Teredinibacter purpureus: one gene and its partner. The protein of the gene in region 1 interacts with the protein of each later gene in a pairwise test. Links are inferred from orthologs where the notes say so. Each region holds a gene or a part of one and is shown on either strand. Other genes may lie near its edges.

What was found.
Region 2: the proteins of leuS (region 1) and ligA interact in binary tests that used the Escherichia coli proteins (3 or more experiments, as listed by UniProt). The link is inferred for Teredinibacter purpureus from one-to-one orthologs.

Annotation. Positions count from the first base shown.
Region 1 is NZ_CP060092.1:1,383,343-1,395,284, reverse strand. The notes cover bases 3,458-6,544. They hold leuS (leucine--tRNA ligase), read left to right. Parts: upstream 3,458-3,814; coding sequence 3,815-6,274; downstream 6,275-6,544. Other genes in these bases: H5647_RS06145 (LPS-assembly lipoprotein LptE), read left to right, coding at 6,362-6,544; H5647_RS06155 (cobalamin-binding protein), read left to right, coding at 3,458-3,703. Also shown: cobU (bifunctional adenosylcobinamide kinase/adenosylcobinamide-phosphate guanylyltransferase), read left to right, coding at 1-252; cobT (nicotinate-nucleotide--dimethylbenzimidazole phosphoribosyltransferase), read left to right, coding at 249-1,331; H5647_RS06165 (histidine phosphatase family protein), read left to right, coding at 1,315-1,971; H5647_RS06160 (adenosylcobinamide-GDP ribazoletransferase), read left to right, coding at 1,971-2,738; more of H5647_RS06155, read left to right, coding at 2,777-3,457; more of H5647_RS06145, read left to right, coding at 6,545-6,841; holA (DNA polymerase III subunit delta), read left to right, coding at 6,944-7,993; H5647_RS06135 (hypothetical protein), read left to right, coding at 8,094-8,396; H5647_RS06130 (pyridoxamine 5'-phosphate oxidase family protein), read right to left, coding at 8,385-8,942; H5647_RS06125 (serine hydrolase domain-containing protein), read right to left, coding at 9,028-10,887; H5647_RS06120 (LytR/AlgR family response regulator transcription factor), read right to left, coding at 11,037-11,774; H5647_RS06115 (sensor histidine kinase), read right to left, coding at 11,771-11,942.
Region 2 is NZ_CP060092.1:3,367,485-3,379,337, reverse strand. Bases 6,005-9,002 are described here. They hold ligA (NAD-dependent DNA ligase LigA), read left to right. Parts: upstream 6,005-6,485; coding sequence 6,486-8,519; downstream 8,520-9,002. Other genes in these bases: H5647_RS14730 (transglycosylase SLT domain-containing protein), read left to right, coding at 8,576-9,002; zipA (cell division protein ZipA), read left to right, coding at 6,005-6,459. Also shown: H5647_RS14755 (cytochrome c-type biogenesis protein), read left to right, coding at 1-324; c-type cytochrome biogenesis protein CcmI, read left to right, coding at 405-1,676; chromosome segregation protein SMC, read left to right, coding at 1,830-5,333; more of zipA, read left to right, coding at 5,416-6,004; more of H5647_RS14730, read left to right, coding at 9,003-9,166; H5647_RS14725 (hypothetical protein), read left to right, coding at 9,183-9,605; H5647_RS14720 (hypothetical protein), read left to right, coding at 9,640-9,915; H5647_RS14715 (AraC family transcriptional regulator), read left to right, coding at 9,912-10,961; H5647_RS14710 (DUF4136 domain-containing protein), read left to right, coding at 11,101-11,664; H5647_RS14705 (acyl-CoA dehydrogenase C-terminal domain-containing protein), read left to right, coding at 11,841-11,853. UniProt on the Escherichia coli protein: DNA ligase that catalyzes the formation of phosphodiester linkages between 5'-phosphoryl and 3'-hydroxyl groups in double-stranded DNA using NAD as a coenzyme and as the energy source for the reaction.

The DNA of each region.
Region 1 (11,942 bases):
AAATGTTTTGATCAGGAAAAAAATGCCTTACTTAACGTTCTGCCCACACTGCAAGCCGACATTATTTTTGTCAGCAATGAGGTGGGCAGCGGTGTAGTGCCTCTCGGCCAACTCAGCCGCGAATTTGTTGATAACAGCGGCTGGCTTCATCAATCGCTCGCCGCTCATTGCGATAACGTCACTCTTGTTGTCGCAGGCCTACCCCTTCCGTTAAAAGCCATTAACACGCATTCACTAAAGGACGCACCATGAATACGGCAAGCGCTTTACAGTGGCTATCACACCCTTTAGCCACCATTGATCAAGCCATTATAGCCGCGGCAAAGCAACATCAATTAACGCTCACAAAACCACCCGGTTCACTGGGTAAACTCGAAACCATCGCGCTGCAATTTGCTGGCTGGCAAGGCAACGTTTTACCCACGCTATCACGTATATGTGTAAGAGTATTCGCAGGTGATCATGGTATTTGCGCGCACAATATTTCAGCGTTTCCCCAAAGTGTCACAGCCCAAATGATAGACAATTTCGTTACTGGTGGGGCCGCTATCAATATTCTTAGTCAGCAAATAAACGCCGATTTTGGCATTCGCAATATGGGCACGGCCTATTCACCCACACATTTAAACCCCGCATTCGACTTATCGATTGGCCCTGGCACGCTTGATTCCGCCACGACAGAAGCTATGAGTAAAACACAGCTTTATGCCGCATTAAACGCCGGTCGATCCGTTATTGTGGAGGCTCAAAAACAGCAACAACCTCAACTGTTTATTGGTGGTGAAATGGGTATTGGCAATACATCGTCCGCATCCCTGCTTTACGCATTACTGCTGCAATACCCACTCAAAGAACTCACAGGCCCAGGTACAGGGCTCGACAATGCCGGCCTTCAACACAAACAACTCATTCTTCAGCAAGCACTTCAATTACATCAACCCACGGTTGCAGCGAGTGATCATAAAGGGCTTAGCGCTTTAAGCTGCTGCGGCGGTTTCGAAATTGCCGCACTCACCGGTGCTTATCTAACCGCGGCTCAACAAGGTATACCCATTGTCATCGACGGATTTATCGCCACCGCCGCGCTGTTAATTGCCCACAGTATTAACCCCGATATTCTGCGATGGAGCCTCTTTTCGCACTGTTCGGCAGAACCCGCGCACACTTTAGCGCTAGAATATTTCGGCGTTACACCACTTTTGCAATTGGACATGCGTTTGGGCGAAGGTAGTGGCGCCGCGATGGCCGTGCCGCTTTTACAAAACGCACTGGCTTTACACTCACAAATGGCCACCTTTACGGGCGCAGGTATTGATGAAAGCGTTAGATGATTTTACGGTAACCCAATTCGATTTTTTAAGGCACGGGGAATGCGAAGGAGGCGAGATATTTCGCGGCTCCACCGATGTTGTATTGCGGCCCGAAGGGGTTGCCAACATGCAAGCAAGCTGCGATCAAATCGACGAACAATGGGATGTCATTCATTCATCTACCATGAAACGCTGCCATGAATTTGCTCAACGATTGTCCCTGCAGCGCAATATTCCGCTGGTCTCTGATAATCGACTTGTCGAAGTACGCTACGGCGATTGGGAAGGGCAACTGCGCGCAGAGGTGTGGAAACATCACTACGCTCATATCGCCGCATGGCTGCGAAACCCTGTCGCCAATACACCTCCCAACGGTGAACCCTTAACCGATGTTGCAACACGACTTTCCGCCTTTTTTGCCGCCGCCAGCAGCACCCACCGAGGCCAAAAAGTATTGGTCATCGCTCATGGTGGTGCCATTCGCGTAATGTTGGCCACCTTACTCGGGTTGAATTTGGAAAACGCACAAGTCTTTGATGTGCCTTTTGCGTCGATTTCACGTGTTCGCGTGTTCGACAAAATAGGAAAGACCCCCACCGACACAAACAATAATCGCCTCATAAAACTAATTGCACATAACTTTATTGGCAATAAAACCTAATGGTCCTGCCGCCGCTGTTAATGGCCGTTGCCTTGCTCACCCAACTACCCGTTACACGGTGGTTAAAGACGAGCGATTATAACGAGGCCACACGCAAAGCATCCGTCAACTATTACGCACTCGTCGGCGGGCTTATTGCAGGTCTACTGTGCGTTTTATATCTTTGCCTTAGCCCTTTCTTACCTCAGCCTTTACTCGCCATGGTATTACTCATTGCTTGGGTAATCATAACGGGCGCACTTCACCTAGACGGTCTCGCCGACAGCATTGATGCCGCTGCCGCCGGCCACAGCGCCACCGCTAAAATACTGCCCATATTTAAATCCCCCACTGTCGGCGCAATGGCCGTTGTCGCACTGGTACTAACGCTATTAACAAAAGTCGTTTTAATTTACACACTGCTCGAACAACATTACGGTCTCACCGCCATGGCCACCGCAATTGTTGTCAGCCGGCTCTGCGCATCGGGTTATATGCAAACCACCCCCTACGTGCGTACCCAGGGCTTGGGTATGGAGGTTCAATCTCAGTCACGCCACAGCACCGTTTTGCAAGGTTTGGGTGTGCTCTTTGCGCTCAGTTTTTTAGTTCCCCTCTGGTGGGTGGTTGTCTCAATGGTATTAAGCCTGTGCTGGCTCGCCGTTTGGCGACAATTTTGGATCGCCCGCATTGGCGGCTACGTAGGCGATTGCGTTGGCGCTTTTATCGAGTGGAATGAAACCCTAATTCTTTTAATCTTTACGCTAGCGCTGTCAGCTTCAACATAAGCTTAAAGGCCACTTTTTTGCCGTTTACGGAAAACACTATGCGACCATTATTTGCCTACCTATTTATGGGTTTTCTACTCTTGTGCACGGCCCACCGGCCATACGCGTTGCCCGAGCACGCAGTGACTGTCACTGACTTTAGCGGCACAACTATAACACTCGACAAACCCGCAAAGCGCATCGTCGCACTAGCACCGCATATTGTAGAAAACCTTTTTTCGGCCGGTGCTGGCCATGCCATTGTGGGCGCTGTCGACTATTGCGACTACCCGCCAGAAGCAGTGAACATTCCTCGTGTAGGTGCCATTAGCAGCCACAGCTTAGAAGCCATCCTTGCGCTCAAGCCCGATCTAGTCATAGGCTGGAATTCGGGCCACGGCGGGCTTATTTTGCCGAAGCTCGCGACTTTGGGTATTCCGGTGTATGCCAGCAATCCCCTAAATCTTAAAGACGTTGCAAAATCTATTCGTGACTTTGGCATACTTACCGGCAATACGGGCATCGCCGAGCAACAGGCCACGCAATACCTGACACGTCTCAATAGGCTTCGCGCCCGCAATCAAGGCAAACCCACCGTTAGCGTGCTGTACCAAGTCTGGAACTCGCCCCTTCAAACACTAAACGACCAACATATTATTAGCGATCTCATCCAACTGTGTAACGGCCTCAACGCATTTGGCGACCTGCCTGTAGTGGCACCAAAGCTCAGTATTGAATCGGTTTTGGCCCGCAACCCCGACGTAATTGTAGCCAGCGGCATGGGCGAACAACGGCCCGACTGGTTAGATGAATGGCAGCAATGGCCGTCACTAAACGCCGTACAGTCGCAAAACCTATTTTTTATTCCACCGGATATTATCCAGCGCCATACCGCGAGAATTCTGGATGGAGGCGCCCAAATGTGCGAACACCTCGATAAGGCACGCCACAAACAGCCAAAATCCCCTACACCTGTCACGGAATAAGCGCGGCTTCGCACGCGCACTTCTATAACTCACCCCCTTTTTTTGTCATAATGCCGAACCATTTTTTATGAATCCCTCCTTCCCTACAGCGCAGGCCAAAAACATCCATCCATGAAAGACCTTTATCTTCCGTCTGAAATAGAACAAGCCGCCCAGCAATTCTGGGACACAAACAAAAGCTTCAACGTTACTGAAGACACCAGCAAGGAAAAATTCTATTGCTTGGCGATGTTCCCCTACCCCAGTGGCAGGCTGCACATGGGACACGTACGTAACTACACTATTTCTGACGTGATCGCGCGCTTTCAGCGTATGCAAGGGAAGAATGTTCTACACCCAATGGGCTGGGATGCATTTGGCTTACCGGCCGAAAACGCCGCCATTAAAAACAATACCGCCCCCGCCGCATGGACTTACAGCAATACGGATTACATGCGTAAGCAACTCACCGAGCTGGGGTTTGGCTTTGATTGGACACGCGAAGTAACCACCTGTAAGCCCGACTACTACCGCTGGGAACAGTGGTTCTTTACCCGCCTGTATGAAAAAGGCTTAGCCTATAAAAAAGTCTCGGCGGTTAACTGGTGCCCACACGACCAAACGGTATTGGCCAATGAACAGGTTGTTGACGGTTGCTGCTGGCGTTGCGACACCCCCGTTGAACGAAAAGAAATACCCCAGTGGTTTATTCGCATCACCGACTACGCAGAAGAGCTACTCGCCGACCTCGACAAACTGCCCAACTGGCCAGAACAAGTCAAAACCATGCAGCGCAACTGGATAGGCAAAAGCCGCGGTGTAGACATGCGTTTCGACTTAACCGAAACCGTCGCAGGGCACACGGGGTTTGAGGTTTACACCACCCGCCCCGATACACTCATGGGCGTCACCTATGTAAGCCTCGCCGCAGAACACCCAATCGCTCTCGCGCAAGCCGAGAACAACCCCGCACTCGCCGAATTTATTCAAGCCTGTAAGGTTCAATCCGTTGCCGAAGCCGACATGGCTAGCATGGAAAAGAAAGGCATCGATACCGGCCTTAAAGCCCTTCATCCCATTACCGGCAAAGAAGTGTCCGTTTGGGTGGGTAATTATGTATTGATGGATTACGGCTCTGGTGCCGTAATGGCAGTACCTGCACACGACCAACGCGATTGGGAATTTGCACAAAAGTACAACATTGGCATCAACCAGGTTATCGCGCCCACCAGCGGTGAAGCCGTCGATTTGGCCACTGCGGCTTACACTGAAAAGGGTATATTAGTCAATTCCGGCGAATACGACGGTTTAGATTTTAACGCCGCATTCGAAGCGATTTCACAAACGTTAATCGCCGCCGACAAAGGCCGCGTGACCACCAATTACCGTTTGCGCGACTGGGGTGTCTCTCGTCAGCGTTATTGGGGTACACCTATCCCCATTTTTAACTTGCCCGACGGTGGCGAGATTCCGGTGCCCGCCGACCGACTTCCCATGTTATTGCCAGAAAACGTGGTAATGGACGGCGTACAATCTCCCATCAAGGCCGACCTCGAATGGAAAAAAGACGAGCTTAACGGCCAAGCGGTAGAGCGCGAAACCGACACCTTCGATACATTCATGGAAAGCTCATGGTATTACGCCCGTTACGCCGCACCCAGTGAAAGCGGTATGCTCGACCCCGAAAAAGCAGCCTACTGGCTACCGGTCGATCAATACGTAGGCGGCATTGAGCACGCAATTTTGCACCTGCTTTACGCACGCTTTTATCACAAACTGATGCGCGACGAAGGCTTAGTGAGCTGCGACGAACCGTTTGAACGTTTGCTTTGCCAAGGTATGGTCTTAAAAGACGGCACTAAAATGTCCAAATCAAAGGGCAATACCGTCGACCCCGAAGCGCTGATACAACAATACGGCGCCGACACTGTTCGCCTGTTTTCCATGTTTGCGGCCCCACCCGAACAAAGCTTGGAATGGACTGAAACCGGAGTAGAAGGTGCCTTTCGCTTTCTGAAAAAACTATGGAAAGCCGTCGCAGCCCATAAGCTAGCCGGTAGCCCCGGCACACTCGAAGCCTCGGCACTCGATGATAAGCAACAAGATTTACGCCGGAAAACTCACGAAACTATCCAAAAGGTTTCCGACGACTTTGGTCGTCGCCAAACCTTTAACACCGCCATTGCGGCCGTTATGGAATTGTTGAACGAGTTAAGCCGACACGCCGATCGCAGTACGCCGCTCGGCCTCGCCGTGGAACGCGAAGCATTAGAAGCCGCTACACTGGTACTCGCACCTATCGTGCCTCATATTTGCCACTCGCTATGGCAAGCACTCGGGCATGAAGAGGCCATTATCAACTACCCTTGGCCCAGTGTTGATGAAGCCGCGCTTGTGCGTAGTTCTATCACCATAGTGGCGCAAGTCAACGGCAAAGTTCGCTCTAAACTCGAAGTACCCGCCGACGCCGATAAAGCCACATTGGAAAAATTAGCACTCGCCAATGAAAACGTTATTCGCTTTATCGACGGCAACACCGTTCGTAAAGTGATTGTGGTACCGGGGAAATTAGTCAATATTGTGGCTAACTAACCTCAACCCTCAAACCCTAGAACGCCGTCCAATGACTGAGAGTGACCGCCAATTATGCACCGCCATTTTATAACCCGGCTGGCCCTAATGGGCCTGATTTTATTGCTAGCCTCCTGCGGCTGGCAATTACGCGGTGCGAACTCTTCGCTTGCCGATGCGCGCTCTGGGCCACTCCCACCGCAACTCAACGTTGTGGTGCAATCCAGAAACAGTAAAATTGCACCGGTGCTAACGCGCATACTGCGCAACAATAACGTCGAACAAATTCGTACGGCCCCCATGACACTGGTGATCGAAGACGAACAACTCGATAAGCGCCCGCTATCCGTTACCGATACCGGCGTAACCGCGCAATACCAATTAACCTTAACGTTGCGCTATCACTACCAAACCAGCAGTGGCAGCGAAGGTGGCGATATCCGAATGGCCTCCAAGAAAGCTATTAGCTGGCGTAGCTACGATTTCGACCCTTCTCTTATCGTCGCGAAAAACCAAGAAGAACAAGCCCTGCTTGTTGAAATGCGCGAAGAACTCGCTTATCGCATTTTAGATGCGCGCCTTGAGTAAAATAGATTGTTTTCAATGTTGAATGAATGTTCTTTTTTTTAAATTCCACCGGCCGTTCACCCGCTTTACCGCGTTGTTATACGACTAAAGAGTTAACATTTTATGGCGAAAATTAGAGCGGAACAACTCGCTGCCGCCGTTAAAAAAAACTTAGCGCCCGTGTATTTTATAACCGGTGACGAACCCCTCATAGTACAAGAGTGCTGTGACACTATTCGCCAAGCCGCGCGCGAACAAGGGTTTAGCGAACGCGAACTACACCATACCGATACCCACTTTAGTTGGGACGAACTCTACAACAGCGCCAACGCACTCTCGCTATTTGCCGACAAAAAAATAATCGAAATTCGCATCCATAATGGCAAGCCCGCCGACGCCGGCAGCAAAGCCATTGTAGAATATTGCTCGTCGCCGAACGACGATACCCTGCTGCTTCTGGTCAGCCCCAAAATAGACAGTCGAAGTCAAAAAAGTAAATGGTTTACGGCCATCGAAAAAGTGGGCGCCACCGTACAAGTCTGGCCCATTGGCATACCGCAAATGCCTCGCTGGGTAGACCAACGCTTAAAGGCCGCTGGCTTGCACGCCGACAGCGAAGCCATTGATATTCTCTGTGCAAGGACAGAAGGAAACTTACTCGCCGCCGTTCAAGAAATAGAAAAACTTAAACTCGCCGCCGAAGACAATTTTATTGATGCACAGCTAATGACCGCCGCTGTCATGGATTCGGCCCGCTACGATATTTTTGGATTAGTCGACAAAGCCATTTATGGTGACAGCCGCTCTGCGGCTACTAGCTTGCAAGGGTTGCGCTCAGAAGGCACCGAGCCCCTAACGCTGCTTTGGGCGTTAACACGTGAAATACGCAGCTTAAACAATATTAAAGAAGCAATGGATACCGGCGAAAGTTTCGATGCCGCTGCCCGAAAAAATGGTGTCTGGGAAAAACGTAAACCGCTGTTTAAAGCGGCGCTTAAGCGAATAAAACCGAGACAACTACAAGATTTAATTCGTAAAGCCGCGCTAGCCGATAGGGTCACTAAGGGCGTTGGCACAGGTAATGTGTGGAACATTCTACTCGACCTCACTCTAGGGCTGGCCGGTATGCCTGTACTCACCGCGAAAACTCAACGGCTAGAGTTTCGCAGTTAAAAACTTCATCGCCCAGCCATAGCAGAGCTACACTCAATATAGGTCACTCTTATAAAACGCGATAATTAACTGTACAGCATCACTATATTGGCGCCCGCAAATGCAATTTACTCGGCTTAAATTAAGCATCATAGGCATTAGTGTGTTACTACTTATGGCCTGCAGTAAAACCCCCGATTTTGTGCCTATCGACGAAACAACCCAAAAGGGCTTCGTTGTACTTAACGGCTATTTAAAACGGCGCGGGCTACATCCCACAAAAACCCACATAGATGTCCAAATACAAAAAAACGGTATGCTATTTCGTTGGAAAACCCAAGAATATACCCGCTTTTATCTCGTTACTGAAAAAGATAAGGCGTGGTCGATACAAGAAGATAAACGCAATCCATCAACTCCCTAAATTTTTCTCTACAATATGTGTCGGAATCCCATCGATGGTGTTCTGATTTTTATTCTCCCAATAGCGGTTAATGCCGTCTTCGCCCTGCTGAGTGGCCCAATTCGTCAGCAACTCTCGATCGCTATCATAGGAAAGGTACGGCACTGCCATCCCACACGATGTTTGAACCATCTCAACTGTAAAATCAAAAATTTGCCGAGCGCCCACGGTGGGGTTAAATAAAGCAGAAAGTGCGGGCCATTGTTCATCTGTATGGTGTATGACGTTTGCCGTACCGTATAAACGTAAAATAAGCGGTTTTCCTTCGAAGGCTGCAAACATAATGGTCATTCTGGGGTTTATTTGCACATGCGCAGAAGTCTCGTTACCACTCCCCGTAACGTTCAGCCACACCACTCGGTTAGGCCCCAGTACCCGCAACGAATCCATGCCTTTAGGCGAAATGTTCACGCGACTATCGTCAGTGGCCGTACCCACGAAAAAAAGTTTTTGTTCCGCAATAAAAGCACTAAGTTTTTCTGAAAGAGAATCGAATTGCTTGCCCATCGTGTTAATCCTTTTTGAATGGCCAATAGGGTAGCCCGTTATTATGCCGTGCAAACCATTCTATTAACACTGCGCCTATTCGGCGTTACGCCCATAACCGATACGCAAAAAAGCCATAACACGCTAAGTAGGTCGCAATCCAAACATGGGTACACGCCATTACCGCGACATACCAATACTCTTGCCACTCGCTCGCTATTTTTCTAATACGTGCCACATATACAAACCCAACAATGGCCGCTAAGGGGTACAACACACTAACGATAAAAATGGCCCAACTAATAATCGACGATTCCATGAGGCGTTTAATATCAAGCCCACTGAACAGTATAAACACCGGTAATATTAGCAGTAGGCTACTTAATAGCGTTGGCAATAAACGCAACCTTAGCGCAATAGGCTCTGGCTTTTTCGACTTTATTCGAACCAATAATCGCCATAAGGGATAGATAAAACTCAATAGCACTAACAGCGCTGCCATCACAATAAAAACTAAACGCCCCACAACGATTAAGACGGAGGTTTTTTGATAGAGCACACCTTCAACCTGAACGGCTTCGCCGGCAACAGGGTCGTTCACTATCACGATTGAGGGTAACCCCGACCAATCCGATATTAACGGCCCGTCGTCTATCGCATAATCATTGCTCTGCCAGCCACCAAAGAATGGGCTACGGTGCAAGTAGGTTTCATCAGCACTAAATCGCATCACGTGGGTAATATCGAACTGAATTTTACCCAACTCAAAAATCGGGTTAATGGGCGTATATAAACCGGATAGCTGCCTATATTTTTCCGGCAATGAAAGGGGCTGCACGCTCACCGCAGGTTCGTCTTTAAGTAAATAGGTACGAAACACATCAGAAAGTTGAGAATACGCACGTGGGTTATCTTCGTTTATCATAAAGACGAAGCCCTTTCCCACACTCGGCTGATAGACGAACTCAGTAATGGCGCCGGGTAACCCACCGCTATGACCATAGAAAGCAGTATTACGCCCCTGAAAACCGGTCACATCCAACGTTAACCCATAACCCGAATGTATACCGGCCTCTGCACCCAAGGTGGTCTCAGACTGTTCCATTCGGGTTATAGCGGCTTCACTTAATAGACGAACCCCCTTAAACGCTCCGCGCCCAATCATCATGCTCATTAGCTGAGCCATATCGTTGGCACTGGTATTCAACGAAGAAGACGGGCGCGAATAAATGTGAAAGTAATCGAGCGGCCCTTTTTGCGAATAAAGCGTTGCACCACGGGCATCGTACTCCAGCGTTTTAAAAAACGAGCTTGAACTCATCGCCAGCGGTTCAAATACGAACTGCGCCATATAGTCTTCGTATCGCATGCCTGTAATCACTTCAACAACAAAGGCTGCTACCACCGGCCCGGTATTACTGTAGGAATAACGTGTACCTGGAGGCCAACGCGACAATCTCGAATCGGGATGGCTGTTGAGCCCCTCCTCCAAACGCAATGTATCTGGTGCTGGAACTGAATACTCGCCAGGGTGAACATCCCAGCCCGTTGTATGCTCTAGTAAATGGGCGATACGAACGGGATGACTCTCTGCCCACGGATTTTCAAAAACGATGCTAGGCGCTATTTCGCGCAAAGTGTCGTCCAAGGAAAGTTTTCCGGCGTCCACTAACTGCATTACAGCAATACCCGATAACATTTTAGAGACCGAGCCAATTCGAAAAATGGTATCTGCCGTTGCGGGTATATTGCTCTCTCTATTTGCCTCGCCAACGCCTGTTACCCACACCGGCCCGTTTCGGTCTACCAATGCGATGCCAAACGCCGGCGCCCCCGTTTCAGTACGAATCGCGTCTACGGCCTGTTTTAATTCCAGCAAAGTAGACGGCCCGTCATTGGCACCATACGCGCGAAACGAAACCACACACACTACGCACATTACTATTCGGGTGATCAACCGCAACATTCGCATTCCTCCTTTATCGAAGATTCCATAATGCCGCAATATTAAAAAGTAGGCGTATTAAGATGCCGAACGGCGATATACGCGGTTAGGTGGTCTATTATTTCGATGAGAATTAGGCGTTATCACGATGCACGAAAAGGCGATTACGATTACAGGCTTAATAGCTCTTTAAGCCTGCTGGCGTTACGTCGAGAGATATCAATAGATTTACCATCGTTCATGGTTAAATCATAGCCATCACTTATAGACTCGACCATTGTGTCAATACATTCCAAGTTAACAATGTGCTGCCGGCTTACTCTAAAAAAATGATTCGACGGTAGGCGCTGCTCAATATGGGCCATGGTTTTTTTTACAAAGGCCTTTTTTTCACCGAACATAATTTGAACGTAGTTTTTACAACTTTCAAAATAGCGAATATCGGCTAAGGGCACTAAATGGCAGGAATTACTGTCTTTCACCAATATTCGACTGTTCATATTGAGAGGAGCAGTGTTGCTCACAATAGACTTCTCAGGCACTTGCTCGTTTGACGGTGCGCTTAAGCCACCGATTTTATCGATAGATTGCGCAAGGCGCTCTTTACTGATCGGCTTTAATAAATAATCAATGGTATTGTGCTCAAAGGATTGAATCGCATATTCAGAATAAGCCGTGGTAAAAATAATTTTTGGGCTGTAGTCCAACGACTCTAACAGTTCAAAACCCGATTCACCGGGCATATGAATATCCAGAAAGAGCAATTCTGGCCGCTCGGAGGCGATTAACGCGCGCGCATCTTTGGGGTGTTCGGCATCTCCCACAACGTGAATAGTGGGGTGTTCCTCTAGCATTCGAATCAAGCCCGTTCGCGCTAACCGCGAATCCTCAACTACAATTGCCTTCACGCCGCGATCTCCTCCGGCAAAGTCATTTCTGCCACAAATAAATGCCCTTTTTTCTCGGCTACCAATGAAGCCTGCTCTCCATATAACAGTTGAAGGCGCTCCCGCACGTTAACCAAGCCCATACCGGTATTACGATGTGTATTCTCCACTGCGTCAATCGGAATGGGG
Region 2 (11,853 bases), 2.0 Mb from region 1 along the record:
CGGTATCAACGTTTAGCGCAGGAGTTACGTTGCCCTAAGTGCCAAAACCAGAACTTGTCCGATTCGAATTCAGCCATTGCGATTGATTTGCGCAATGAGGTGGCTCGCATGATTCGAGAGGGGCGTAGTGATAGTGAGATAAAGACGTATATGGTAAATCGATACGGGGATTTTGTTTTGTATCGGCCGCCAATACAAAATAATACGTTGGTACTTTGGTGGGCACCCGCCGTGATGTTGTTCGTCGGGTTATGTGTTTTTGTTGTGATTGCCTTTCGTAGACGGCGATTAGTGGACAGCGGTAGCGGCGACGTTCAGGCGTAGTGCTGTTGTACCTATAACAATAATGAGTGCGGCCCAATGTGACTGCCGCAAGATATTAAACGCTATTTAGGGGAAGTTCTTTGGAAATTGCATTTTGGCAAGGATTCTTGGCGCTAATTGTATTGGCGATAATTTTCGTTCTTTGGCCCACAGTCTTCATTCGTAAAGAAAAGAAGCGTGAATTGCTGATAGATGCGCAGGAAGAAGCTAATCAAGATGTGTTTAAAGAGCACGTAAAAGAGCTTCAGGCTACACATCTGCGCGGCGAACTAGAAGCGAATGAGTTCAGTGCGCTTAAACAAGATCTCGATAAAACCTTGGTTATAGAAAACGAAGGCACTGCTTCGCAGTCGGATAAACCCATTATTGCGAGCTTTAAAAGCCGTCTGCCTGTTATCGCGCTAGCGGTTGCACTCCCAGTATGCACTTTAGCATTATACAGTTGGCTGGGTGCTAAGCCTGATTGGGCAATCTACGAGCTTGCTAAAGAACGTGCTCATGCGGCGTCAATGGATGAGCGAAACCAGCTTAGTGAGCAGCTTATCGAGCGTTTACAGGTTCGTCTCGAGAGCAAGCCCGAAAATGAACATAACTGGCATTTACTTGCGACCGTTGCTTCGGAGGTGGGTGATTACGACGAAGCGGTTAGAGCTTTTAGGCGAGTACTTGAAATTGAGCCTCGGGCCGCCCAAGTGATGGCTGAACTCGCTCAGGCGTTGTTCTTGCTCGCGGGTAATACGATTACGCCGGAGGTCAGCGAAAACACTCATTTGGCGCTACAGTTAAACCCAAAAATGCCAACAGCGCTTGGCTTAGCGGGGATAGAAGCTTTCCAAACAGGGAAGTACCAAACTGCAATTGAGCACTGGAGTTTGGCGGTGTCCCAACTAGACCCTAGCTCGCCGTCGTCAGTTGCTTTGACCGGCGGTATTGCGCGGGCACAAGCAGCGTTGAATAAGTCTGGAGCTAATCATCAGAGTGATACAACACCTGAAGTGGCGTTGAATTCAGTGTTAAATGTTTCGGTAAGCTTTGATAAAAGCTTAGTAAATGCAGAGCCGGATGACCAAGTGTTTGTCTATGCACGCGCTTGGCAAGGCCCCAAAATGCCTTTAGCCATTCGGAAGTTGAAAGTGTCTGAATTACCTATCCGAATACAGTTGGACAATAGTATGGCCATGGCGCCCGGTATGGATTTGGGTAGTTTTCCTCAGGTGGAGCTTGTTGCGCGTATAACTGGCTCTGGTAGTGCGATACCCCAGTCTGGTGATTGGCAAGTCTCGGAAGGTCCAATAATTGTTGCGGAGCAGACGAAGACGATAACGCTTAAGATCTTCGAGCAGATCCCATAAGGGTAAAGGCGCCTCGCTAGTCTCTAATTTAATAAATTCAGTAATGCTTAGCCGAGCCTATCTGTGTAGAATCGGCGGCTTTCCTTTTTAGCCAATACAGTCCTTCATCATAGTAAGGCGTGGCGTTCAGTTCAAAATCGGTGTCTAAAATATATGCGGTTGAAATGTATCAAATTGGCGGGATTTAAATCTTTCGTCGACCCAACCACCGTTAATTTCCCCAGTAATCTTTGTGCTGTAGTTGGGCCCAATGGTTGTGGTAAGTCCAATATTATCGACGCTGTTCGGTGGGTAATGGGCGAATCTTCGGCGAAAAACTTGCGTGGCGAGGCGATGACAGACGTCATTTTTAATGGCTCAAGTGGTCGAAAACCTGTTGGGCAGGCATCTATTGAGCTCGTATTTGATAATAGCGATGGCACCATTGTTGGAGAGTTTGCTGGTTACTCGGAAATTGCCATAAAACGAAAGGTCACGCGAGAGAGCCAGAATATTTATTACTTGAACGGTAATAAGTGTCGGCGACGTGATATCACCGACATATTTTTAGGAACAGGCCTTGGGCCGAGAAGCTACGCTATTATCGAACAAGGTATGATTTCTCGATTAATTGAGGCTAAGCCAGAAGAGCTGCGCGTTTATATCGAGGAAGCGGCAGGCATTTCAAAATATAAAGAGCGTCGTCGCGACACTGAAAATCGTATGCGGCGTACGCATGAAAACCTTGAGCGTCTTGCCGATATTAGAGAAGAACTCGAACGGCAACTCTCACGGTTAGAACGTCAATCGCAATCAGCTGAAAAGTACACTGAATTTAAGAAAGAAGAGCGTGCGCTAAAAGCAAGGCTGCAGGCCCTGCGTTATCAGCAATTACAGCTTAAATCAGACCAAAAGCACAAAGAAATCAAAGAGTTGGAGCTTAAAGTTGAAGCTCGAGTAACGGAGCAGGTGCGCCATGACGCGGATATCGAAAAGTATCGAGCGGAATATACGGAGAAAAGCGACACGTTCAACGAAGTTCAAGGCCGTTACTACGCTATTGGTTCCGATATTACGCGTATTGAACAAGCGATCCAGCATGCGGAAGAGCGTGAGCGTCAATTACGTATAGACCTAGAACAAACGGAGCGAGATTGTACGGAAGCTCAGGAACATTTATCCGTTGATATGGCCAAAGCTGAAGGTTGGGAAGCTGAGCTGCTTGAAATACTACCGGAGCTGGAGTTGGTGCAGGGTTCCGAAGAAGAGTCTGGTTCTATTCTCGTTGAGGCTGAGGAGTCTATGCATCTGTGGCAGCAAGACTGGGATCAATTTAATTTGAAGGCCGCTGAGCCACGTCAGCAGGCTGAAGTTCAGCAGTCTCGTATTAAGTATCTCGAACAGGTACAAACGCGATTACTGGAGAGAATGGATCGGTTGAAATCTGAGCGAGATGCGCTCGTTATCGATGATGTTGCCGACGATATAGAGATTCTCCAAGAAGAGCTGGCAACACTAGAGCTTTCAGCGGAAGAAAAAAGAGAGCAAGTTGAAGCCCTTACCGACGTTGTAAATGAAGCGCGCGACGCACAGCACAAATTTACGGAAGAGCGTGATTTGTTGCGGTCGGACATTCAGCGCGCCCGTGGGCGGCATGCGTCACTCGAAACGCTTCAGCAGGCGTCGCTGGGTCAAGCGGCGGGCTCAACTACGCAGTGGTTAGAATCTCAGGGGCTGGCAGATTATCCGAGGCTGGCCGAGAAAGTAGAGGTAGAACAGGGGTGGGAAACCGCGGTTGAGGTTGTGCTTGGAAACACACTTCAGGCCGTCTGTATGGAAAGTACACTCGACGCTATTAGCGAGTCCTTAAATAGTTTTGACGCGGGCGAAATGACATTTTTTGACGCGACATTGGTAACCGATTCGGTTGGCACAGATACGTTACTGTCTAAGTTACGCTCTCCCGTAAATTTGTCGTCAGCGTTGGCGGGTATTCTGGTTGCCGAGGATTTAGCTGAAGCTCTCGCTAAGCGCAAAGCTCTAAGTGCGGACCAATCGATAGTCACCAAAGACGGAATTTGGTTGGGTTCAAATTGGCTAAAGGTTGTAAAGGCGGATGACGCCAATGCAGGTGTAATTGCTCGCCAAAAAGAATTGGACGAACTCAGTTTACATATTGAGGCGCTCGAAGGGCGCATCGAAACCCTTATCGAACAAGTTGAGACCTCAAAATTACGCAATAGTGATAGTGAAAAAGCGCGCGAAAATCTTCGTCGAGAGGCTGATGACTTAGGGCGGAAGTATAATGAGGCGAAATCGTCGCTCAGCTCGAGCCGGGCAAAAGTAGATCAAGTCACTGAGGGTCGCGAACGCGCCCAGCGTGATATCGCTGACGCTCAAGCACAGATGGATGCTGAATCTGTCAACCTTGTTGACGCGCGAACGTTGCTCGAAGCTTCCATTTCAGCTATGGAGACAGATACTGCCGAAAGAGAGGCGTTGCTGCACAGACGAGACAGCATACGCGGTAAATTAGACGAAGCCCGCCAAAAGGCTCGTCACGACAAGGATCGTGCTCACGAACTTGCAATGCGGCACCAATCGTTAAAAACGCAAGTGGATGCCATTAAACAAGGCATTCAACGACTTCAAGACCAGATGGGTCGAATGCAAGAGCGGCGTGAAACCCTCAAAGGGTCTTTGGAAGAAAATCGTGAACCAGTTGAAGAGCATAAGCTAGATTTAGAAGCGTCACTCGAAAAGCGTATTACTGTTGAGCAGGAATTGACTGAAACTAGAAAGATTGTAGAAACGGTTGAGTCGGCCTTACGTGATATTGAAAAGCAGCGGCACCAAATTGAATCCACGATTGGTGGCATTCGAGTGGAGCTCGAAAAAGCACGTTTGGATGCACAAACGCTAGATGTTCAAAGTGAAGGCCTCAAGCAGCAGTTGGTCGAACAAGAATACGATTTGGCTACTGTGCTGTCTTTGCTTGACGATGATGAGGACGAGGCGTTACTTGAAGAGTCGCTAACAAAAATGGGCAATCGTATTGCGCGTCTAGGGCCAATCAACCTAGCGGCAATTGATGAGTACAAAACAGAGTCTGAACGAAAAAATTATTTGGATGCGCAGAACGACGATTTGAGCGAAGCGCTGGAAACGTTAGAAAATGCCATTAAGAAAATTGATAGAGAAACACGAACGCGATTTAAAGAGACGTTTGATCAAGTAAATACTGGGATACAAGAGTTGTTTCCTAAAGTGTTTGGTGGTGGGCATGCTTATCTAGAGTTGACCGGCGACGATATGCTCGATACAGGTATCGCTATTATGGCGAGACCACCAGGCAAAAAAAATAGCACTATTCACTTGTTGTCTGGTGGGGAAAAGGCGCTAACAGCCATTGCTTTAGTCTTCTCAATATTCCGATTAAATCCGGCGCCGTTTTGTATGCTAGACGAGGTTGATGCGCCTTTGGATGACGCCAATGTTGGACGTTACGCCCGAATGGTGGAAGAAATGTCGAGCCAAGTACAGTTTATTTATATTACGCATAATAAAATTGCCATGGAAATGGCGCAGCAGCTTATGGGCGTTACCATGCATGAACCGGGTGTTTCTCGCATGGTAACAGTTGATGTTGAAGCCGCAGCAGAACTGGCATCAACTTAACGTCATTTTTTTTGAAACGCAGTAATAGAAAATGTTGCATGATTAATTTAGAACACAAAAGTTTAGGGGGAAAATAAGCGGCATGCGAGATTGGTTAACGGTCATCATCGTTTTGCTTATTGTCGGTATATTGCTGGATGGATTTCGGCGTATGAGGCAATCTAGGCGTGAAAATTTGCAAATATCCAAAAAAGCAAAAGAAGCCGATAGAGGGAAAGTCTCGGTTAGCTCTAGCGAATTTCCGCGTGGTGGTGCACGAGTGGCTGGATATCGCGATCCCGACCATGTCAGCAGTATTAATGAATCGCTCAAGAGTACTTACCTGGCGAAGAAGACAACTATCGGCGCTCCCAACAGGATTCCAGAGCAGGTGACGCTCAATCTAGATGAGCATGTTCCTATGCTGATGGACTCTGTAGCCGAAGATTTGTCCGAAGCCGAACAGCGTGCGTCAGGAGAAGATGAAATAGAACATGTTAATGAGCCTATTTTAGGTGACCTTAAAGATATCGATACCACGGTAGAACATGAAGAACAGCCTGTTGCAGAAGCGCCTAGCGTTATACTTGAAAATCATCATGAGCCTGACCATTCGCCAGTAGAAGCGGAGATAACTTCTGCGAGTACAATCGACAATACAGCCGACAACACAAAGTATTTGCAACCCGATAAAGTGCTTATTATTAATGTAATGGCCAAACCCAGCGCTCGGTTTGACGGTGATGCGTTACTGGCCGCTCTTATGGAGCAGGGTATGCGGTTAGGCGCTATGGATATATTTCATAGGCACGTAAACGATGATGGCGATGGGCCGGTACTTTTCAGTCTCGCTAACATGGTGGTACCCGGTACGTTTAGTCTCGCACAAATGAAAAGTTTTCATACACCTGGTGTGAGTTTGTTTTTAAGTTTGCCGCTCGAAATTACCGACGAAGAAGGAAAGATTCCCAATGGGTTAAGCATACGTGCGTACGATAATTTGGCAGCAACGGCAAAAGCGTTAGCTGCTGCATTAAATGGCGAATTAAAAGATAAGAATCGCAGCGTAATGACGCAGCAAACGATAGATTATGATCGTGAACTTGTTGTGGAATATGAAAGAAAGCAGCGGCTCACTCGAGCTTAAGCATTGCCCATTCGAGAAATACAATCATGAGCAACCCCGAATTGTCGGTTCCGACAAAGGTGTTAGAGCATCGAGACAAACTGGTTTCGACGCTCAATTATCATAGTAAACAATACTACCTTCTAGACCAGCCAGAATTACCGGATGCAGAATATGATCGGTTATTTCAGGCATTAAAATCGATTGAAGAGGCTTACCCCTCGCTGCGTGACGACACGTCACCAACCCAGCGAGTGGGAGCCAAACCTCTCCCTGAGTTTGAATCTGTTACACATTTAGTACCCATGTTATCGCTCGATAACGCCTTCAGTGATGAGGATATGCACGCGTTTGATAAGCGTATTAAAGAGCGCGTGAAGAGCGATGCGTCTATTCAATACAGTTGTGAACCGAAATATGACGGCATTGCTGTAAGTTTGCTCTATCGCGATGGCGTTTTAGTGCAAGGCGCTACACGGGGTGACGGGGCAACGGGCGAAAATATTACGCAAAATGTACGCACCATTGGTTCTATACCGTTAGCGCTTGTTGGCGCAGGGTTTCCCTCTGTGCTCGAGGTGCGTGGAGAAATCTTCATGCCCAAAAAAGGCTTCGAAGCGCTTAATACACGGCAAGTGGCTAAAGGGGAGAAAGCGTTCGTTAATCCGCGCAACGCTGCTGCGGGTAGTTTAAGGCAGTTGGACCCTTCTATTACCGCAACACGCCCGTTAATCATGTGTGCGTATAGTGTTGGTTATGTGGAGGGACATTTACCTTCAACGCACAGTGCAATACTTCGACAACTGGAGCTTTGGGGTTTTGTTATTAGCGAGCAGCTTGACGTGGTAACGGGCGCGCAAGGTTGTCTCGATTATTTTGCTCGTTTAGGGCTTGAAAGAGCGTCGCTTCCATTTGATATAGATGGCATTGTATTTAAAGTTGATAGTATTGCGCTTCAGAAAACATTGGGTTTTGTTTCACGTGCGCCGCGTTGGGCCATTGCACATAAATTTCCCGCACAAGAAGAGTTGACCCGCCTGAATGCGGTAGAGTTTCAGGTGGGCCGTACGGGTGCCATTACCCCTGTTGCTAGATTAGAGCCTGTTTTTGTCGGCGGTGTTACGGTTTCAAACGCGACACTTCATAACCGTGATGAAATAGATCGTTTGGGGCTCTGTATAGGTGATACTGTTATTGTTCGGCGTGCGGGCGATGTTATACCGCAAATTGTCGCTGTGGTACCGAATAATATGGGTGAATCACGGGAGCCAATAGAATTTCCCTGCGAGTGCCCCGTTTGCGGTTCGCTTGTTGAAACATTAGAAGGCGAGGTGGTTGCCCGTTGTAGTGGTGGGTTGGTGTGCGAAGCTCAGCGCAAAGAAGCAATTAAACATTTCGCAAGCCGTCAAGCGATGGATATTGACGGCTTAGGCGATAAGCTCGTAGAACAGTTCGTTGATGAAGGGCTTGTGAATAAAGTGGCCGACCTATTTACACTAGAGGGCCATTCCATAGCAGGATTAGAGCGCATGGGCAGTAAATCGGCAGAGAACCTATTGCGTTCGCTCGAAAAGTCTCAATCGACAACTTTACCCCGTTTTTTATTTGCACTGGGTATCAGAGAGGTGGGGCAAGCAACCGCTCGTAATCTTGCGCAACATTTCGGCAAGCTAGAGGGGTTAATCGCTGCTGAAGAATCGGCGTTACAGAGTGTCGATGATGTTGGCCCAATAGTGGCGCATTATGTCTACGACTTTTTTCGGCAACCACACAATATTGAAGCAATTGAATCCCTTAAAATAGCAGGTGTTCATTGGCCAGAAACAGAACCTGTTGAACGGAAATCGTTGCCGTTAGAGGGTAAAACGTTCGTCTTGACCGGTAGCCTAGAAAAGATGACGCGTGACCAAGCAAAAGAGCGGTTATTGAAAAAAGGTGCGAAGGTTGCTGGCAGCGTGTCGGCAAAAACACATTGTGTGGTTGCGGGGCCTGGCGCTGGGTCAAAATTAACAAAAGCCGAAAGTTTGGGGCTTCAAATTATGGACGAAGCGACCTTCATTGAATTTATAGAGACATTATAATAATGATGAGCGTGACGGTAGTGCAGCTAAAGGGAATTACGGCACGGTCAATATTGATGGTTGTAGTATCAACGTTTTTATTACTTACAGGGTGTGTATCTACACCACCGAAACATCAGGATAATATTTGCCATATATTCGACGAAAAAGATGGCTGGTATAAAAGGGCAAAGAAGGCGAGTAAGCAGTGGGGCATTCCTATAGCCACAAACATGGCTATCATGCATCAAGAAAGTCGGTTTGTACCTAAAGCTAAACCGCCGCGCACGAAAATTCTTGGTTTTATACCAGGGCCTCGTAAAAGTAGCGCTTATGGTTACCCTCAAGCGAAAGACGAGACATGGGATTGGTACAAGGATAAGACAGGGAGTTGGGGCGCGGATCGCGACGAGTATGGAGATTCAATCGATTTTGTTGCGTGGTTTAATCATATTAGCGTTACTTCAGCCGGTATTCGGGCGAATGATACCTACCGATTATACTTGGCTTACCATGAAGGTCATGGGGGCTATAAACGCGGTACTTATAAAAAGAAGGCCTGGCTAACCGCTGTTGCCCGAAAGGTTGATAAGCGGGCGAAGATGTATCAGGCACAGCTCAACAAATGCGAAGACCGTTTAGATTCTTCGTGGTGGTGGCCATTTTAAGGACGGGGTCGACATAATGGATCAAGAATCAATTGTTTACGGATGTATTAAAGATGCAGTGCACTATCAAGATGACGCGATGAGGCGTCAGGCTAACCGTAGTGCAATGTTGTCATTGCCGAAGGCGGATGAATGGCCGTACCTTTGCCAAGAAATGTTTGCCATTCCCCATATGGAAACTGGCACAGAGCACTATCAAACAGAGGTAATGCATTTTGGTGCGTCTTATAAGGCGATAGAGTATGAATGGGCGCAGTGGATGGAAAAATTTGAGACACTACTCAATAAAATGTATTGGGTGTCTGCTGTTGTACATTTAGAAACCGAATTGACGGGCACACACACTTTTACCTGGGAAAGTAGGGCGAACAGCCATACGCCGGGTGCAGGGATACAGCAAGTTCAGTGTGAGTGGACTCAAGAAAATACTTTTTTGTAAAAATTGAACATCACCACTAGAGACGTAATGTAGATTGAAAATTAATTTTAAAGTTAACAAACGTTATAACTTTTTCGTCACACTTTTTGCGTGCGCTGCTGCACTCTGGATGATGGTTACTCGTTTTAATTATCCGGTAGAAAAATTACTGACCATTTTTTGGATTTGTTTGGCGGCGCTAGTGTTAATACTCGTTATAACCGCGCCGTTAGCTTTGTTGTTACGCTGGTTGGCCGTTAGGCGCGATCGTGATCAGTTGGTATCGCAGCCAACGCCACCAAAGGCGGGGAAGGGAAATGAATTGCCATGAGCAATAAAGATTCAATGATCCCTAGTGATTACGCTATTCGTTTGTTGGAGCAGGCGCAAGCGTCAGGTTGCGATCGTGATGATATTTTAAACCAAGCGGAGCTTGACTGGGTAAGTCTTCAGTCTCGTAGAGAGATATCGGGTAAGCGCTATGGGCTGTTGTATCAGGCTGTTATGCGTGCGGCAGAAGATGAATGGTTTGGGATGTTCGTTGGGGGCAAAGTGCCTCTTGGCTCTTTTCGAATGATGTGTCTTACGTTATTAACGTGCGCTAACCTGCAGCAAGCTATTATTCGTGCCGGTGAGTTTTCCGAAATATGCCGGGGAATGAAAGTACGGTTTAAATTAGATGTGGATGAGCAAATAGCCAGTGTATCAATGGCACCGGTTCATTCAATTTCGGTGGAGGAGTATGATGCGCTTATTAATGATGCTGACCCTTCGTATATGCTTACATCGATAATTGCTTGGCACAAGTTTACCGAGTGGCTTGCGGGTAAAACGATACCACTAGTGACATTACAGTTATCCTATCCTGCGGGAAAAAACGTAGAGCCTCTGGCCTACGCGCAGAACGTCAATATACAATATGATGCACCGAAAAATGGCTTCAGCTTTCCCGTTAAGTGTTTAGACTTTCCGTTAGTGCAAGACCATGATTCGCTCTTGTCTTTTTTGCGCACAGCGCCTTATCATTTAGTCACTGAAGATTCCCTCAAACTCAGCTTTGGCGAGCGTGTTCGGAATATATTAAAACGTGATGTGAGCCGTGCGATGCCATCTGCAGAACAACTGGCATCGCAGTTAAATATGTCGGTTACAACGCTGCGTCGTCAGTTATCGAAAGATTCTGTTTCTTATCAAAAGCTAAAGGATGACTGTCGGATGGAAGCTGCTATTTACTATCTTTCCTGTCTTGAGCTGTCTAATTCAGATATTGCAGAAAAATTAGGTTTCGACGAGCCTAGTGCTTTTTTTAGGTCGTTTAAAAAATGGACTGGGCAAACGCCGGGTGAATACCGAGCGCGATTGAATCAAAAAGCTTAGCAAACCGCCGAACCCCAAATTCTGCTGCGAATAATAATACAAAGACAAATAGTGTTATACACGAGCAGGATATTTTGGGGGTTTATAACGAGCAGTACTACTTTGCTCGTTGAAATAATAAGTTCCGAGGAATAATGTAATGTTTTTAAACCGTTCTATATTGCTATGTGTCACTTTAATATTGATGATGAGTGGTTGTGCAACTCGTCAGCCTGCCGTTGATTATCGTACGGAGTATGATTTTTCAACACTAGAATCTTTTGCCGTGTTGAAATTTGATAAAACGCATTATCAAAACCCAAAAGTATCGGAGTTAGAAGTTGATCGTATTGCCTCAGTGTTAAAAAATGTTTTCGCTGAGCGATACAGTGAAGTTGATAAGGAGCAGGCTGATTTTCATGTGCGCCATGTGTTGATTGTTGAAGAGCGTATGCGCGTAGACAATTACAACGCCTCCTTTGGTGTATACCGAGGAGGTTTTGGCTATAACTATGGTTATAGCACGCCCCCTAGTCAAAACACGTACTATCAGCAAGGCAGTATTATTGTCGATGTGTTGGATGCCCAAACTAACGAAGTGTTATGGCGTGGAACCGTTGAGGGAAAAGTTAAAAGAAATAGTACGCCTGAAGCTCGGCAAGCAAGAATCACACGCCAACTTTCCGGTTTGTTAGCGCAATTCCCGCCTTCAAAAAGTCAATAATACAGTTATAAAGTTGAAATATTGATACTCATGTCGCGCGAATTGGTAATTGTAAGATGTTCGACTCTGCGCAACTCTATACGCCTTAATCAAAAGTGCTTTTAGCGCACTGTTTGCCATTGCTTAAAGACTGATACTAAGCTGTAGAGTATGCATACACAAAAGAGGATGCCAGGATGTCGGATTACA